One region of the Paenibacillus sp. FSL M8-0142 genome, then DNA from elsewhere that is predicted to be linked to it. Evidence: predicted binding sites of a transcription regulator. Region 1 holds the regulator's gene; the other holds the start of a gene.

Region 1 (4,216 bases):
TGGATTGATCCCGATCATCTGGGTAAATGCAAAGGTGTCATAGGATGCGTACAGCGATCTTGCTTCTTCCCGTACCGCATTCAGCAACTCCTTGGCATCAACCCCAGCTGCAGCGGCACCTGCTTCGGCTGTCACTTCAAAAGCTTCTTCCACACTTCGTTCATCCCACAACAACGTATCATCCAAGTCAAACAATACGGCAGTAATCGGCATGTTCTCCCTCTCCCTTTGTTCGTTTAGGCGCTATATATATTAATGATGTTCTACCGGAATATGATGGGCCTTCGCGAACTCTTCAAGCCGTTCTCCCATCGCCTGAGTGTCGTACAAATTGATCATACGCGAAAACACCCAGTTGCCTGCTTTCCCCTTGCCTTGTATGACGACAGAGCCAGAAGCAATTTTAATCTTCTCGATCTCCGAAGCGGCCAATCTTCGCTCCCGATTAAACTTCATGGTGGACACGGATGCGCGTTCGATCTTCAGATAAGGCTTGCGCAGGAAAATCATCAATGCAAGCAGAATGTACAAGCCGACACCGACCCAGTTCAGGACCCCATTGCTATCGCCCGTCGCTTTAGCTGCCGCGGAGCCGAGAAGCGCATAAAGAGCCGCAAGGGCAAGCAATACGATCGGCAGCACATATTTCCGTCCCTTAAACACGTCCATTGTATCGGAAATGGCAGATCCCTGATAGGTGGACATTCCCTGCTTCTTCCGTTTTTTGTTCAGTTGTTGCATATTTTTGCTGACTTTTCGTTCCCAAGATCTTGACATATCGTTCCTCCCAAATCTGATATCGCCTGCGCTATCTATAAAAGTTGAATAAACGAATGGATGTTATGGCAATATACTCCCTTGCCTGCATCGTTTTCTTAAACTCAACTCATTTATATCCGGGAAGCAGCAATGCTTCGTTCATGCAGCATCCCGGCTTGATAATAAAACATCATTTGAAGCCCTAATGAGTCCTTTAGGATGAATCGACAAAACCTAGTGCTTCAGACGGGGGCCGCCTTTTTGCTCGTTCTCATCGACCCACTCGATCGATTCCAGCTGCTGTCTGAAGTTTCTGCGGATATTGTTAAGGTAGATTTCCCGAAGCTCTGCGCGTTCCTTCATTTCCTCTTCGGTCAAACCCTCGCTTTTCTGCTTACGTGCCAATAGATTGATGCGTTCTACCAAAGTATCGATGTCCATGGTTTCTCCTCCATTTCAAATATCATTATAACTTAACCATGTGAAAAAGAGCTTGTCAAGGCGACCACCCTTGCAAGCTCTTGCATTCAGCGAATATAAACATATTAAGGATTGAATGTCATGATCTATATCATAAAGAGTGCGACAAATTCAATCATTATATAGTAGATTTCAAATACGACCTCATCGATCTGTGAAATGGCGAATTTCACTTCCTACTATATATTAAGATCTAAACCGAACGACTAAGAGTGCCGTTACCTCCATGGACGCTTACCATACCGGCAATGACAATACGTCGCCTGCCTGAATATCCGGACCCTTCAGCCCGTTATTTCTGCGAATGGTATCGATATATACCCGTATGTCCACATTCTCTGGCTTATGAACGGAAGCGATCTTCCACAAGGAGTCACCCGATTGAACAATAACTAGCTTCTCTCCGGTGGGCTCTTCCGTTCCTCCTGCGAACACGGAATATGCGCCTGTCCAGCCGAATACAACGATGAGCAGAATGATCAGCAGTTTCGTTAATGGAAGTGAAACGATCCTTGACTTTATCTGATGGATCCAGGCTTCGGAGCCGGAATCCGTCTCTGTCGGTATGTTCTCATAAATGCTGCGGTATGTACTATATTTCAACATGAAATATCATCCCCCAAACAAGTGTTCTCTTAACTACAAATCGATAATAACACGAACACCTGTTTGTTTCAATACCCAATCGAACATTTGTTCCAATAAATTTAGAACTTATGTTTGTACGAACGGCAGTTCTATGTTATAATTTTCCCAAACGTTACTAAATGGGGTTGATACGGCATGTCGAAAATATCCAGCCGCCAGCTGGCGATCTTAGAGTTTATCCGAAACGAAGTTCGTAGCAAAGGCTATCCGCCTTCTGTCCGGGAAATCGGCGAGGCTGTCGGACTAGCTTCCAGTTCAACGGTCCACGGCCATCTTGACCGCCTGGAGAAGAAAGGCTTGATCCGCCGCGACCCTACGAAGCCAAGAGCCATTGAGCTGCTTGGCCAGGAAGAATCCGAGAGCAGCAACCTGTTTACCCACACCATCGCCCGGGTTCCCGTGGTCGGCAAAGTTACAGCAGGTGTTCCGATCACGGCGACCGAGAACATCGAAGATTACTTCCCTCTGCCGCAGCACTATGTCGGGGACGACAAGGTGTTTATGTTGTCCGTCGTCGGTGACAGTATGATCGAAGCAGGCATCCACAGCGGCGATTATGTGATCGTACGTCAACAGCAGACCGCCGATAACGGCGATATTGTGGTGGCCATGACCGAAGAAGACGAAGCAACGGTGAAGACCTTTTACAAGGAGAAGGACCATATCCGGCTGCAGCCGGAGAACCCTAGTTATGAGCCGCTGCGACTTAATCATGTGACGATCCTCGGCAAAGTCATTGGATTGTTCCGCGATGTTCACTAGCATAAAATCTACACATTAGAAGCCCGCTCCCTCTTTCAACAAGAGGATGAGCGGGCTTTATTATTCGGGCGGAGATTTCCACGTTGACGAAAGGAAATTAGCAAGTTGGGCTGATATAGGGATGGCCGATCAAACAAATGACCGGCCATTTTGATATATATTTTTTTTATCCGTTGATAACTTCAGTCACGACCTAATATGATCCGTTACTTCTTCTGAACCGTAATCGACCAGGATGCATCCGTAAGCTGAACGAAATTAGTAATTTTGTGGCCCGCTTCAGCAGCCCAACGCGGAATGCTTTCCGTTGCCTGCGTGCAGTCAAAATCAATCTCCAGTTCGTCGCCGCTTTTTAGAGATTCCATCGCTTCTTTCGCTTCTATCAAAGGAAAAGGACATACCATTCCAAGCACAGCTAATTTTTGTTTCATTAATATAACCTCCTAAGCCGTTGTCGTTTGATAAACTGCCGCCTTCTTCTTGGCGCTGGCACGTGGTCGCACATATACAAAATAAGAAGCTGCCCACGTACCTAAAATCATGAAGAATAATGAAACCCATCCTTGCCATGTCATCATCGCCGTCATGACCAGACCGTTTCCAATAGAGCAGCCGCCTGCCCAGCTGGCCCCGAAGCCCATCAAAATGCCGCCGGAAAAACTGGATACGGCCGTCTTGGCATCAGGAGCCCGAAAGCGAAACTCGCGACTTCCTTTGGCTGCGATGAACGAGCCGAGGAATATCCCCAGTACAAGGAACACGCCCCAATTCAAATATTTATCGCCATCTCCGGTTACCAGATACTGAAGAATGTTAGCGGAAGGCGTGGTAATTCCTAGCCCCGACATTCTGCCTGTCGCTTCGCTGAGCGGCCATGCCAACAGCGCAACCAATCCGACGAGAATCGCGGTGACGAACGGATGCCATCGTTTCTCGAACAATAGATGGTTAAGGCCTTTACGCTTCGGCGGCAGCGACGGAATAAACACTTTTGGCTTGCGCAGCTGCTTGACGACAAGAAAAATAGTAATCAGAGCAAGTAAAGCGATAAATGGCCATACCGATAAACCGAACGTGGCCGGAATGGAGTTCGTTGGTGTTGAAATTCCTTTGAGGCTGTTGTTCACCGGCGACAGGGCCCCGGATTTCATAACAGCGCTCATCCCCATGTACCCGAAAAGAGCCATCCAGCTTCCAATAAGCCCTTCCCCTGCCCGATACCATGTTCCTGTCGCACAGCCGCCGGCCAATATAATGCCGATTCCAAATATGAAAGAACCGAGGATCGTAGCCAGCCAGTTAAACTCGCCGGCTTGGAACTGAATAAGTCCCATCTGGATCAATGCGAATACGCCGATACTCTGTACGCTGATCGCGATCAGCAAGGCGTAGAACATCCGGTTATCTTTTGTAAGATACATGTCCCGGAATCCACCTGTCAGACAAAAGCGACCCCGCTGCATAACAAATCCGAGTAAAGCACCGCATAATAACCCTGTGACAATCATTTGTGCCAAATTCGATGCCCCCTTATCTATTAATCCGACTAATTCAATATACTTTGTAT
Region 2 (4,216 bases), 1.6 Mb from region 1:
GATCCGCTCAGCCGTTTGTGGGGCTGCTGAAATTTCAAGACAACCCGATGCAAGGGAGGTTGCCCTATGAATTTACCCAACCGAATCACGCTTGCCCGTATATGCTTGATCCCTATCATGATGGTATTTTTGCTGGTGGATTTTGATTTTTACCCGGATCCGATTGTGTGGCACGGTTTCGAGCTCCCGTACAATCAGCTGATCGCGGCGCTGATCTTCATCCTTGCTGCAAGCACGGACGGGATTGACGGGTATTTGGCCAGGAAGAACAACATGGTAACGAACCTCGGAAAGCTGCTGGATCCGCTGGCAGACAAGCTGCTCGTGGCGGCTATTCTCATTTCCCTTGTGGAGATGGGCAAATGCGATTCTTGGATTGCGGTTGTCATTATCAGCAGGGAGTTTGCGGTTACCGGATTGCGCCAGATTGCGCTTCTTGACGGCGCGGTCGTCGCGGCCGGGCAGTCCGGCAAGATCAAAACCGTCATTCAGATTGTGGCGATTGTCGCGCTGCTGATTAACAACTTTCCGTTTGTGTTCCTCGGCATCCCATTCGATATCATTGCGATCTGGGCTGCTGCGGCCATTACGATTTATTCGGGAATCGAATACTTTGTCAAGAACAGGCATCTGCTTGACGGTGCAGGAGCATAACAGCAATAGGAGCAATCCTATTGCTTTTTTCTTCCGCGCTCCATTGTTATCACCGTTTGAGCCATATCGAGACCAAACATAAAAGAGTACAGGAGGGGCTATTATCGTATGAAAGCAGAGATCATTGCAGTCGGAACGGAATTGCTGCTGGGGCAGATTGTAAACACCAATGCCCAGTACTTATCCAGAGAGCTTGCAGCCATGGGCATCGACGTATATTACCAAACCGTAGTCGGGGACAACATGGAGCGATTGAAGGAAGCGCTCCGCCTGTCGAGCAGCAGAGCGGACATCGTCATCCTATCGGGCGGGCTCGGTCCTACCCAGGACGACCTGACGAAGGATGCGCTGGCTTCGCTGCTGAACCGGTCGCTGCATATCGACAGGATGGCCATGGACCGCATTGAGCGTTTCTTCCAGGACCGGGGCGTCGTTATGACCGAGAACAACCGCCGCCAGGCGATTGCCATCGAAGGGGGAACGCCGCTGCCGAACGAAACCGGGCTGGCCGTTGGCAATGCGATCACGCAGGACGGGACGCATTACATCGTATTGCCGGGACCGCCGAAGGAATTGATCCCGATGTTCGAGCAGCAAGCCAAGCCTTGGCTGCTCCAGCATGTGCTGACGGATGAGCTTCCGATCTACTCCAAGATGCTGAAGTTTGCCGGAATCGGGGAATCTGCCTTGGATGAGAGGCTTTCGGACCTGATCACCGAGCAGACCGACCCGACGATCGCGCTGTATGCGAAGGACGGTGAGGTGACCGTCCGCATATCCACCAAGGCTGCAAGCGAGTCCGAAGCGATGGTCCGCCTTGATGAGCTGCAAGAGCGGATTCGCGAGCGCGGCCCCGAATTCATGTACGCCAGCGAGGATGTGCCGATCGAGAAGGTGATTGTCGACACGATGGCAGACCGGGGATTGACGCTGAGCGCGGCGGAGAGCTGCACGGGCGGTCTGGTGGCGGAAAGCTTGACCTCCGTACCTGGCAGCGCGACGATGTTCCTTGGAGGGATCGTTTCCTACACGAATGAAATGAAGCGAAAGCTTGTGCATATCCCGCAAGCGTTGCTGGAAGGCGATGATGCGCCCGGCGCAGTGAGCAGGGAGGTCGCTCAGGCCCTCGCGGAGAATGTCCGGCTGATCACCGACAGCGATTTCGGACTGTCCGTTACCGGCGTAGCCGGCCCCGGTTATGCCGAACGCAAGCCGGTGGGGCTTGTATACATCGGATTGTCCCAGCGCGGAAGAGAGACCGAGGTGCACGAGCTTAATCTTCAAGGCAACCGGGAGACGATCCGTTTGCGCGCGACGAAGGCGCTGCTGTACCGCTTATGGCGGCGGCTTGTCTCGGAGGGATCGGAGCAGGCGTAGCAGGAGCCCCATCTTCGTGAATGAATGCGGAGCTGCATGACATAATAATAGTAAATCTTTTACATTGTTCTTGAACTGGAGAATCGATCCAGGTATAATCGGAAGTACGGAAGAACCGTGGCATATCGAAGGATGATGCCGCGGTTTTGCTTGTTTATGGAGACTGCCCGGAATTGAGCAGGGAAGGGGGAGGGTCAAAAAAAACGAATGTATGTTCGAAAAAAAGCTTGGCAAACGTGTCAAAACAAGGTATGATTAGACTATCAACAGTGAAGGGTTGTGGAACAATTGTCAGATCGTCGTGCTGCGCTTGAAATGGCGCTTCGTCAGATAGAGAAACAGTTCGGAAAAGGTTCCATCATGAAATTGGGTGAGTCCACCCATATGCAGGTAGAGATTGTGCCTAGCGGATCGCTGGCATTGGATATAGCACTTGGAACCGGCGGATTGCCTAGAGGCCGGATTATTGAAGTATATGGACCGGAATCCTCCGGTAAAACAACTGTAGCGCTCCATGCGATTGCTGAGGTTCAGAAGACTGGCGGACAAGCTGCGTTTATCGATGCCGAGCACGCACTGGATCCGTCCTATGCGAGCAAATTGGGCGTTAACATCGATGAACTCCTGCTTTCCCAGCCGGATACGGGTGAGCAAGCGCTTGAAATTGCTGAAGCTTTGGTGCGCAGCGGTGCAGTCGATATCATTGTTATCGACTCGGTCGCAGCGCTTGTGCCGAAGGCCGAGATTGAAGGCGACATGGGTGACTCCCATGTGGGTCTGCAGGCTCGTCTGATGTCCCAGGCTCTGCGTAAACTGTCCGGCGCGATCAACAAGTCCAAAACGATTGCCATCTTTATTAACCAGCTTCGTGAGAAGGTCGGCGTTATGTTCGGTAACCCTGAGACGACACCGGGTGGCCGTGCCTTGAAGTTCTACTCCACCGTCCGTTTGGATGTACGCCGTGTAGAGAGCATTAAGATGGGGAATGACGTCGTAGGTAACCGCACACGGATTAAAGTGGTTAAGAACAAAGTTGCGCCTCCGTTTAAACAAGCCGAGCTTGACATTATGTACGGTGAAGGCATCTCCAGAGAGGGAAGCCTGATCGATATCGGTACTGAGCTTGATATTGTGGATAAGAGCGGTGCTTGGTATTCCTTTGGCGGCGATCGTCTTGGCCAGGGACGTGAGAATGCGAAGCAATTCCTGAAGGAGCATCCGGAAGTGGCGAATGTGATCGAGAACAAAATCCGGGAAGCAAGCAACTTGACCACGGTTGTTCCTGAACCGAGCGCAAGCGAGAAGGAGCAAGAGGAGCTGGAAGAGCAAGATCTATTTAAAGTGGAATAATGCCCAGCTATTTCTGATAGTGCTAGGACCGTCCGGTGTTGAGAAGAACGCCTGGACGGTCTTCTTTGCATTATCGTAATGCGGGATCATAATAGTCATCCATGGTATGGAGTATGTAAAAGCTGCAGAGCGATAAGGAGAAGCTATGAGTGATAATCGTGAAATAACCGAAGAAGCTTCTTCGGGGATCGAGCATTTTCCGGATCAGGAGGATCTGGTGATCACGTCCGTGGAGAAGCTGCGCAAGCCTAGAGGACGTTATAAGATATCGTTCGGTCCTTATGAGATGACGGTTCATGAAGACGTGATGCTGAAATACCGTATGCTTAAGGGGAGCATCTTCCGTAAGGAGGAGCTTCAGGATATCGTAGTCGTGGATGAAAGGCAGAGGGCCTATGTGGAGGCACTGAATTATCTGTCAAGGAAGCCCCGTACATCGCAGGAAATCGTGCAGCGCCTGCAGCAGAAGGGAGCGGATCCGGATAGCATAGAGGTGACGCTCCGGCGGCTTGAGGCGGAGAAGCTGATCGACGACGCATTATATGCGAGAATGTGGGCGGAGCAGCGGATGACAGGGCATAAGAAGGGCCGCCTGTGGGTAAAGCAGGAGCTGAGGCAGAAAGGGATCCGGACCGAGCTGATATCGGAGGCGCTGAGCGAGGTAAGTGCCGAGGAGGAGCTGGAAAGCGCGCTTGTGGTTGCAAGAAAGAAATGGCAGCAGACGAAGGGCGAGCTGCTGGATCGCAAGCGGAAGACGGGAGCGTATTTGATGCGGCGCGGCTTTAGCGGGGAACAGGCGAGGCAGGCGCTAAGGCGTCTAATCGAAGAGGAGCAG

What was found. Region 1 encodes LexA, which represses DNA repair genes until DNA is damaged. Its sites were predicted from a motif close to CGAACATATGTTCG; they were not measured.
Region 2: recA (recombinase RecA) is a predicted target of LexA. The motif match lies at 2,236-2,249, and genes of this name have one in related genera.

Annotation. Positions count from the first base shown of each region.
Region 1 is NZ_CP152008.1:3,987,682-3,991,897, forward strand. Features, by position in the region: gene NSQ46_RS18365 (HAD family hydrolase) at 1-213, opposite strand, end outside; gene NSQ46_RS18370 (hypothetical protein) at 253-777, opposite strand; gene NSQ46_RS18375 (DUF896 domain-containing protein) at 994-1,200, opposite strand; gene NSQ46_RS18380 (LysM peptidoglycan-binding domain-containing protein) at 1,474-1,845, opposite strand; gene lexA (transcriptional repressor LexA) at 2,023-2,649, shown strand; gene NSQ46_RS18390 (sulfurtransferase TusA family protein) at 2,856-3,080, opposite strand; gene NSQ46_RS18395 (YeeE/YedE family protein) at 3,093-4,157, opposite strand.
Region 2 is NZ_CP152008.1:2,432,325-2,436,540, forward strand. Features, by position in the region: gene pgsA (CDP-diacylglycerol--glycerol-3-phosphate 3-phosphatidyltransferase) at 67-654, shown strand; gene NSQ46_RS11570 (competence/damage-inducible protein A) at 763-2,031, shown strand; gene recA (recombinase RecA) at 2,320-3,381, shown strand; gene NSQ46_RS11580 (RecX family transcriptional regulator) at 3,527-4,216, shown strand, end outside.